Regions from separate parts of the Arthrobacter sp. TMN-49 genome, predicted to be linked through region 1. Evidence: predicted binding sites of a transcription regulator. Region 1 holds the regulator's gene; each other region holds the start of a gene.
What was found. Region 1 encodes LexA, which represses DNA repair genes until DNA is damaged. Its sites were predicted from a motif close to TCGAACANNTGTTCGA; they were not measured.
Positions count from the first base shown of each region.

Region 2: the regulator LexA is predicted to act here: its motif matches at 2,014-2,029, upstream of ACX80E_RS11510 (LexA family protein).
Region 3: the regulator LexA is predicted to act here: its motif matches at 1,560-1,575, upstream of ACX80E_RS05540 (HNH endonuclease signature motif containing protein).

Region 1 covers NZ_JBTNDH010000021.1:11,226-14,502, reverse strand. Annotated here, with positions in the region: gene ACX80E_RS11085 (histidinol-phosphate transaminase) at 1-604, opposite strand, end outside; gene ACX80E_RS11080 (LysM peptidoglycan-binding domain-containing protein) at 707-1,147, opposite strand; gene lexA (transcriptional repressor LexA) at 1,423-2,166, shown strand; gene ACX80E_RS11070 (ATP-dependent DNA helicase) at 2,314-3,277, opposite strand, start outside.
Region 2 covers NZ_JBTNDH010000022.1:38,948-42,224, reverse strand. Annotated here, with positions in the region: gene ACX80E_RS11520 (MFS transporter) at 1-451, opposite strand, end outside; gene ACX80E_RS11515 (helix-turn-helix transcriptional regulator) at 619-1,521, shown strand; gene ACX80E_RS11510 (LexA family protein) at 2,051-2,452, shown strand; gene ACX80E_RS11505 (Y-family DNA polymerase) at 2,460-3,277, shown strand, end outside.
Region 3 covers NZ_JBTNDH010000008.1:85,805-89,081, forward strand. Annotated here, with positions in the region: gene ACX80E_RS05530 (MBL fold metallo-hydrolase) at 1-461, opposite strand, end outside; gene ACX80E_RS05535 (threonine/serine dehydratase) at 562-1,494, shown strand; gene ACX80E_RS05540 (HNH endonuclease signature motif containing protein) at 1,618-3,277, shown strand, end outside.

The DNA.
Region 1 (3,277 bases):
CCGCATACGCCTCATCAACAATGACGATGCATGCCGATGCTTCACCGGCTTCGTAGACAGCCTTCACCACGTCCAAGCCCAGGGCAGTTCCGGTGGGGTTGTTCGGTGAGCACAGGAAGACGATGTTAGGGGCGTGCTGGCGCACCTGTTCGGCCGCCGATGCTGCGCTCAAACCGAAGTCCGCATCGCGCCATCCCGCGATGTAGCCGGTTCCTGTGCCGCTGGCCAGCAGGGGGTACATCGAGTATGTGGGCGGGAACCCCATGGCGGTGCGTCCTGGCCCACCAAATGCCTGAAGGATTTGTTGCAGTACTTCATTGGAGCCGTTTGCGGCCCACACGTTGTCATCGCTGAGGCCGTGGCCGAGGTAGGTTGCCAGCTCCTGGCGGAGAGTGCTGAATTCCCTGTCGGGGTACCTGTTGAGGCCTTCCAGTTCCGCAGCGACGGCTTTCAGGATGGCTTCCTTGGCGTCGGCGGGGACACCGAAGGTATTCTCATTGACATTCAGCAGCACCGGGACGTCAAGTTGGGGTGCACCGTAGGGGTGCAGTCCGCGCAGATCGTCGCGGAGTGGCAATTGGCCTAGGCGTTCAAACTGATCCATGGTTCCAGCTTAATTGCCGGGGGCGGCAAACACCGAAACCGTGACAGTATGCGGACACTTTGCCCCGGCCACCCGTTCGTGGGTTTGCCGGCTGCCGGTGTTCTACTGCGGGATGGGCACGAAGATCCGCTGCCCTGCTTGCAGTACGCCTGTGCTGAGTTCGTTCAGGGCAACGATCTCCCGTACCACTTCGCGGACGTCCCGATTCGGATTGGAGGCGCCGGCGATGCTCCATAAACTGTCGCCCTGGAGGACAGTCACCGAATGCGCGTAACTGTCCATATCGATGGCCGGATGCTCAGCGCTGGCGTTGGCAGGGCTTGCCAGGGAGCCAAAGACAATTGCCAAGGCGATGAACACCAGCAGTGAGGAGGCAACGATGGCCGGCACACCAAAGAGAACAAGCCTGCCCCTGCGCGTCAGCGCCAGCTTTGCCGCGGGGGCAGCTCGCCAATGATGCTGGGCGGAGCCGGCCGGGCCGGCGCCGAACAGGGCCTTGGGTGTACTACTAAGAGGTCCTGCAGAGATAACCATTGCATTCATGACTTCTCGTCCTTTCACAGTGGATCTAGATCCCTGGCCACACATGCCGACTGGATCGAAATTCCATACTTCGTATCCTCGATAGAACGTATGTTCTAATTTGCTACTAGTACAGTTTTAGCATCTATTGACGACACTTGCCAAGGGTTGATAGAACAAATGTTTGAAATTGGCCGTATTGTGGCTTAAACTTGAATCACAAGGATTGGCCGCTAGATGCAGTCCACCAGCAGGCACTGACATTGTTCAGGGCAGCCACGAAAGGACCCGGAACCATGGCGCTTCACGAACCTCCGCACCGCATCCCCCAAGCACCCAGCCGCGCTGGCATGAAGGGGCTCACTGTTCGGCAGAAAAAGATCCTTGAGTGCATCCAGCGCTCCATTGCCGACAAGGGCTACCCGCCCTCCATGCGTGAAATCGGCGACGCCGTCGGGCTGGCCAGCCTGTCCAGCGTCACGCACCAACTGACCCAGCTTGAGCGCCACGGCTACTTGCGGCGCGACCCCAAGCGCCCCCGCGCCATGGAAGTTCTTATCCCACTGGTTTTGGACAACGGCGAGGTGGAGATTGAAGGGGTCAGCGCACCATCACAGCTACGCAGCTCCAACGGGCTCAACTTCGCCGAACTCAGCAGCTCCTCTGACACTGCCTTTGTTCCGTTGGTGGGCCGTATTGCGGCCGGCGGTCCCATCCTGGCCGACCAGTCGGTCGATGACATCATGCCGTTGCCACGCCAAATTGTGGGCAGCGGGGAGCTGTTCATGCTCAAGGTTCAAGGTGATTCCATGATCGACGCGGCCATCTGCGACGGTGACTGGGTGGTGGTGCGCCAACAGCCAACAGCCAACAATGGCGACATTGTGGCTGCCCTGCTCGACGACGAGGCCACTGTTAAAACGTTCCGTCAGCGTGACGGGCACACCTGGTTACTGCCCCAGAACACCCGCTATGAACCCATTCTGGGGGACCACGCAACCATCATGGGCAAAGTGGTGTCGGTGCTCCGAAGCCTCTAGTCGCGCCAAATAACACGCATACGGATTCATGGTTCCTAAGGCCCAGGAACGGGCATTTTCCGGCTACTATCCGACACGTCGGCCGCGGGCGGCCTTTGGTGTCTCCTTTACGTAGCCTACAAAAATACCCGTTCCTGGGCCATAGCGTTATTTCCCGGAGAGCCGCTTCAGGGCCGCCAAGGCCACGGCGCGGTCCTTGGTGGCCCAGAACGGCGGCAGTGCCGCGCGCAAGAATCCGCCGTAACTGGCGTTGGCCAGGCGGGAATCAAGAACAGCCACCACTCCCCTGTCGGCGCTTGAGCGAATCAGGCGCCCCACGCCTTGGGCCAGCCGCACGGCTGCATGGGTTGCGGAGATGGCTATGAAGCCGTCGCCGCCGCTTTGTGCCACGGCCCGGGCCCTCGCTGTCACCAGCGGGTCATCGGGTCGCGGGAACGGAATCCTGTCAATGACCACCAGCCGGCAGGACGTTCCTTGAACGTCAACGCCTTGCCACAGTGACATGGTGCCGAACAGGCAGGTGTCCGGTTCGTCGGCGAATTCCTTGATGAGCCCAGCCATGGAGGAATCGCCCTGGCACAGAATCTTGACCGAGAGTTTCTTGCGCAATTTTTCAGCCGCGTCCTCTGCCGCTCGGCGCGAAGAGAACAACGCCAGGGTACCGCCACCGGCGGCAGTGATCAGCGCAGCCAGTTCATCAAGCTGCTCGGCCGACATGCCAAAGCCTGGTTTTTGCAGGTGCGCAGCCACGTACAGCATGCCTTGCTTGGGGTAGTCGAAGGGAGAGCCGACGTCGGCCCCCGTCCAGGCGGGTGCCTCGGGACCCAGCAGGCCCAGCCCGCCGGCCGTGGCCTGGAAGGATTCGCCAATGGCCAACGTTGCCGAAGTCAGCACCACTGTCCGGTCCGCGAACAAGCCCTCACGAAGTTTCATGGCCACACTCAAGGGGGCAATGTTAATGACCGCCGGTTCGCCGTCGTCAGCCTTCTGATAACCCTTGCCGGGGGTGAAACTGCCTGGCCGTGAAGCCCACACCACCTCACGCGCATCAGCGGCAGTGAGCAGCCGCTCGCACAGATCAAAGATCAAGTTCAGCCGGGCCCGGGCAATG
Region 2 (3,277 bases), on a different contig from region 1:
CCGGGCCCTCGGGGAAGGAAGTTGTCAGCAGTGACAGTGCCGCCGGGACGACCATGGCTGTCGCCAGTCCCTGGGCGATCCGGGCCATGATCAAAAGTACCGGTTCCTGGGCTAGGCCGCCGGCGAGGGAGGAGACACCGAGCAGTGCCATGCCCAGCAGGAAGAGCCGCCGGCGACCAAAAAGGTCTGCGATGCGTCCGAAAAAGAGGGTGAATCCGGCCGCGCACAGGGCAAAGGACGTCGCGATCCATTGCAGATGGCTGATGCTAAATCCGACGTCGGCGCCGATGGTGGGCAGGGCGACGTTCAGGATCGAGAAGTCCACGGCCAGGGTGAAGCTGGCCGTGAGTAGGACCAGAAGTACAAGGCGCTGCCGTCCCGTCAGGCCGGTCTGAGCTGGTGATGGATCTGGGTGGAGGTTGTGGTCAGCAGTCTGAGCAGCGGTGGACATGCCCATCCCTTCAGTAAGAGAGCAACAATGAATGTGTCCGGGAACCCGGCACGTAACAACACTGTGGCCATGTGCGGGCATGAACCAGACCCGCTTCATCGCACCCCCACGCCGCCTAGCACTGTCAGGGACAGGCAGCCCCGCCCCGGACAAAGGACAATGGGGATATGGAAGAAACCAACGCTCCAGAGACACTCGGCGAGTTTCTTCGCGCCCGGCGGTCACAACTCACCCCTGAAAACGCCGGCGTCGTCTCCTACGGTGCCCGCCGGGTTCCGGGTCTGCGGCGTGAGGAACTGGCCCAGCTGGCAGGTGTTTCAGCCACCTACTACACGCGATTGGAGCAGGGTCAATCAACGAACGCGTCTGAATCGGTGATCGATTCAATTGCCCAGGCCCTTAGCCTCAACGATGATGAACGAGCCCATCTGCACGCACTAGCTCGGCCCGCGAAGAGTAGGCGCCGCGCCCCCAGCAAACCCGACCAGGCTACGCCGGGGACCATCCGGCTGCTGAATGCCATGAGCAATGTTCCGGCCGTGATCATGGGGCGTAGGAATGAGGTTTTGGCGTGGAACCGCCTCGGGCATGCGCTGCTGGCCGGGCACACCAACTTTTCTGCACCCACCCGGGCCGTCGACCGCCCTAATTTGACCCGCATGCTGTTCCTAGACCCCCACACGAAAGATCTGTACCGGAATTGGCGTGAGGAGGCGTCCTTGGCCGTGGCATCGTTGCGGTTCACCGCCGCCCAACACCAGGACGACGGCGAGCTGACGCAACTCATCGGGGAACTCACCCTCAAGAGTCCCGACTTCGCTGCCCTGTGGGCCAAGCACCCCGTGCAACGGTGCATTAGCGGCGTTAAACGCTTCAGTCACCCCGAGGTGGGTGACTTCGAGCTGAGTTTCGAGGTACTCCATCTTCCGGGGGTGAACGGGCAACGGATGATCACGCACATGGCCGAACCAGATACGGCCAATGCCGCCGCACTGGAGCTACTCACCGCCACCACTTCCATGACCACAACTCTCGTTCAATGGCCGATCAGCGAGAACCACATCATCTGAAAGCGCCGCGCGACGCCGCCTCCGTCACCCGCGTAGGCCAACAGATAGTACCCCCGAGCAATCGGGATGGCGTGAAGACGAGGCGCCTTGCGCGCCACCGGACAGCGTCTGTCCCGAACCTTGACCAACACGGGGACCAGAAATCTTATGACTGGCCGTCCGGACTGCAGTTGGAGGCCTCTGGACTGGCCATCGCCAGCAGGCAAGCGAGGCGAGCACCCTGCAATAGCTGGCACTGCCCGCCCGTTGCCTGCCCACGGTGGTGCGGCTTCGGGAGTCCGGCATTTCATGCGGTTTGCGTCAATCACAAGCTCAACCGGCCAATCGATACCGTTAGTGCATGAATATGCCTCAGACGATCCGTAAAGGAATGACGAAGAGGTTGCATCAGCGGTTCCATGAACCATGGAACAAGACGATTAGGACCTGGCCCGGCAGTTGCCTGTGCTGCGCAACCAGCCACGCAGCCTGATACGGTGGTACGCTTAAAACTCGAATCTTTGTACTAGGCGGTGATGGCGTGTTTGGTATGGATCTAGGTTCCTCCAAAGCACCCAACACCGATCCGACGGGGTTCGCCTCACCTGCCCGTGACTACTTCCACGGCGGGATCGATCTCAACAGACACTTGATCAGGGATAGAACCTGCACCTTCATCATGCGCGTTTCCGGCGACTCCATGGTGGGTGCCGGCATTGCCGACGGTGACGAAATCATTGTGGACAGGTCGCTCACCCCGCGTGACGGTTCGGTGGTGGTTGCGGTGGTGGACGGCGAGCTGTTGATCCGCCGGCTCTCCATGCACGACGGCGTGACCTCCCTGGTGGCGCAGCCCGCCGACGCGCAGTCCCCGGCAGCTGGTGCGCCCACAGCATTGGTGGGGGAGCTGACTGTCTGGGGTGTCGTCACCCGGTGCCTGCACCATGTCTAGGTGCTCCGTGACTAACAACCGCATCGCCCTGGTGGACGTCAACAACTTTTATGTCTCCTGTGAACGGGTCTTCGACCCGAGGCTGGAAGGCCGCCCCGTCGTCGTCCTTTCCAACAATGACGGCTGCGTGGTGGCGCGTTCTGCGGAAGCCAAGGCGTTGGGGATTGCCACCGGCGTCCCGTGGTTCCAGCTGCAAGCCCAGGCCAAGGCGTGGGGCCTCGTGGCGCGCTCGAGCAACTATGAACTGTATGGGGATTTGAGTGCCCGGGTCATGGAAATTGTGGGCCGCTTTGGCACCTGGCAGGAGGTGTACTCCATCGATGAATCGTTCATTGGCCTGGTCGGCGATTCGGGCCAGCTACACGCCACGGGCAATGAGATCCGGGCGGCAGTCATGCGCCACGTGGGTGTTCCAGTCTGTGTTGGTGTGGCCGCCACCAAAACGTTGGCGAAGTTTGCCAACAGGATCGCCAAGCAAAACCAGGCACTGGCCGGTGTTTGCGCCCTGGACACAATGCCGGAAGGACACGTTGCCGGCATCCAGGCCCGGGTGCCGGCCTCGGGGCTGTGGGGTGTTGGCGGTAAGACGGCCAGTCGCCTGAAAATGATGGGGATTGAGAGCATCGCCGACCTCAAGACAGCTGACCCGGCACTGATCCGCAAGAAGTTTTCCGTGGTCTTGCAGCGCACCGTCATGGAACTGAACGGCACCGAATGCATTCCCCACACCGAGGAACGTGTGGACAAGCAGCAAATCATGTTTTCCCGCAGCTTCTCCACCCCCGTCACCACTGTTGCGGGCATGGAGGAGGTCATGGCCGTCTA
Region 3 (3,277 bases), on a different contig from region 1:
GCCAGCTCGGACCCGCCGTGGAGCACGTAGGCGATGGAGCCCGGTGTGTGGCCGCGCAAATGCACTGTGGTCAGCTCTATGCCATCAACTGCCATCGTGTCGCCGTCGCCCAACGCGCGGTCAGTGTCGACGCCGCATTCGGCGGCAATCCCGGCGACGTCGTCGGCCCCGGCAGCCGTCGCTGCACCGGTCTGGGCCACCAATGCTGCCAAGGCGCGCACGTGGTCCCAGTGCTGGTGGGTGGTGGCAATCATGGCCACGAAGGTGGGGGCACTTGAATCCGCTGCGCCGTCGTCCAGGAGTGCGTTGATGGCCGGCAGATCATCCGCGGCATCTATCAAAATCTGGGCGCCGGTGGCTTTGGCAGTGATTAGATAAACATTGTTCGCCATGGCGGAGACGACCGCGCAGCGCACTGTGTGCTGTGGCAGGTCATGGATCAGGGTGGAATCAAGAGTCATGAATCCACCCTAGCCTCTGGCGATGGACAGGGTTCGACTCGCCTTCGCTGCCCGCTATAGCCTTGGGTGAATCTCTCCGCCAGCAAAAGAAAGCCATTGAATGATCACCCGTGCAGACGTTGACCAGGCAGCTCTCCGGATTGACGGACTGGTGCGCCAGACACCTGTCATGAAGCTAGATGCTGGCCACTCCCCCGGTGACGTCTGGCTCAAATGCGAGTTTCTGCAACACACAGGCACGTTCAAGGCTCGTGGCGCCTTCAACCGGGTGCTTGGCTGCCAGGAGCGCGGGGAACTGAACCCCGAGGTGGGCATCGTGGTGGCTTCCGGTGGCAATGCCGGGCTGGCGAACGCCTATGCGGCGTCCGCGGTGGGCGTCCCCGCGACTGTTTATGTGCCGCGCAGCGCGCCCGCTGTGAAGGTCGCCAAACTGCGCAAGGCTGGCGCCACTGTGGTGTTAGAAGGTGCGGAATACGCTGAAGCTTATGAGGCTGCCGTGGCTTTTGCTGCCGAGACTGGTGCGGTCTACTGCCACGCTTACGATCAACCGGAAATTGCGGCGGGGGCCGGGACCATCGGCCTAGAGCTGCTGGATCAGCTGGGCGGCATTGACACGGTGATTGTGGCCGTGGGTGGCGGCGGGCTTATGGCCGGCATTGCTGCAGCGTTGGAGGGACACGCAACAATTGTTGCGGTGGAGCCGGAAAATGCGCCAAGTTTGCACGCGGCCCTGGCTGCTGGCCAGCCTGTGGATGTTGCTGTGTCAGGTATTGCCGCAGATTCGCTGGGCGCCCGCCGGATTGGGGCCATCGGATTTGACGTTGCCGTCCGGACGGGAGTGCAAAGCGTGCTTGTCAGTGATGAGAGCATCAGTGCGGCAAGAATATTCTTGTGGGAGAACTACCGGATTGCGTTGGAGAATGGCGCCGCCGCGGCCTATGCAGCCCTGGCGTCGGGAGCGTATGTGCCGGCGCACAATGAACGTGTGGCGCTCATTCTGTGCGGTGCAAACACCGATCCGTCAGGGTTGTAGGACGCGGCGGCTGGGAATCTTCAGCGGAGTCTCTTGCTTGGAACGCCGAATCAGTACAAAGATTCTAGAATATATATTCTAAAATGTCTTCCATTTATGCCATGCGGCGTCTAGAATTGGCGTATGGGCACAGTTAATTGGCCCGGCAAGAAAAGGGTTTCCACCCCTTCCGGACAGCTATTTCTGGATCAGGCCCCCGACCACTGGTCGGAGGCCAACGACGGCGGACGTGCCGCTTCCACCGATTTTCCCTCCGCTTCGGATTGCCCTCCTTCATCCTCTGATACTTGCGCGGTCACCGTTGCCGGCGGTTCCAGCAGCTCCGATGATTTCCTTGTGGATACTGAATTGGCCGAACTGATGGCCAGTGATCCTTTCGCCGATGACCCCCGTATGAAAAATGTGACCTGGGTAGGCCCATCCCGGACGATCTCTGTGGATGAATGGGCCACGCTGGCAGGCACCGGATCCGCCGCAGGCGGCCCAGGAGCTTCCGCAAGTGGGCTGCTTTCCTTGGATGGCATCCGAACCGATTCCATGGTGAAAGTGATCAGGGCCTCGGTTCCTGACCATCCAAAGGCGCCAAGAAAGAACAATCCTGAAGGTGTGGCATGGACACCGGCCGCTGGCGCAGAGGCGTTGGCGCGGCTGGAGCTGGACACGTTGACCGACAACGACTTGCTGGACTACATACACGCGGCGAACCGATTGGCGGCGTTTGCCCAGGCCATGGAGATGGCGGCGCTGACCGAGTTCGCTACCCGCCGACCGCCCATGAACGAGGAAACACCCAGAGACCAGCACCCTGAAGTTTCCCTGTGGGCCGCAGGGGAACTCATGGCCGTGTACGCGATCAGTGCGGGCACTGCCCAGCATCGCCTAGAAGACGCCGCAACGTTGGCAGCGTTGCCATCCACCGGGGCACTGTTCAGGGAGGGGCTTTTGGACGAGACCCGGATCCGCGCCATCCGTCGCGGCCTGGAAAACGTACCCGAATCCCTCTTCCCGGTGCTGGAGCCACTGTTCCTGCCCGGGGCATCCCGAATGAATCCGGCCGGGCTGACCCGCAAGATCCGGAGATTGGCAGAAAAGCACAACCCCGAATCGCTCACCGAACGTTTTCACAGGGCCCGCGTGCAAAGAAGGGTCTGGTTCACGCCACTGCCCGATGGCATGGCAAAACTGGGCGTCATCCTGCCCGCCACACCCGCCCTGGCCTTGTTCCAAACCTTGGAAACATGGGCTTTGCAAGCCCAGCGTGACGGCGCGCCATCTACCGCACTGACCCCCACCGGGCGGCCCTCCCGCAGCCTGGACAACTACCTGGCCGACTGCTTCCTGGACCTGATTCACCAAGCCTTTTTACACCCCGCCACCACCTGCGCCAACTGTTCCTGCGACAGCCGCATCAGCACCAACCAATCCAGCAACGGCTACTCCAGTCACAACCCGGAACAGGCCCCCAGAGAATCGAATGGCGCGGTTGACGATTCCTGGTTCCAGTCCCGCATCCCGGCGAAGGTCAGTGTGAGCATCCCGTTTCTGACCTTGCTGAACGACTCCGATAAGCCGGGCATGCTCGAGGGCTACGGTCCCATCCCGCCCGAGCAAGCCCGGGAATTAGCTGCCGGAGCAACCTCGTGGCACCGGATTCTTACCGACCCAGAGAAAGGCACCATACTGAGCATCGGCCGCCAATCTTATAAGCCCCCGGCGGATATGGTCCGGCTTGTCAGGCTCAAGGACCCAGTATGCACCGGTATAGGCTGCGACGCGCCCTCAC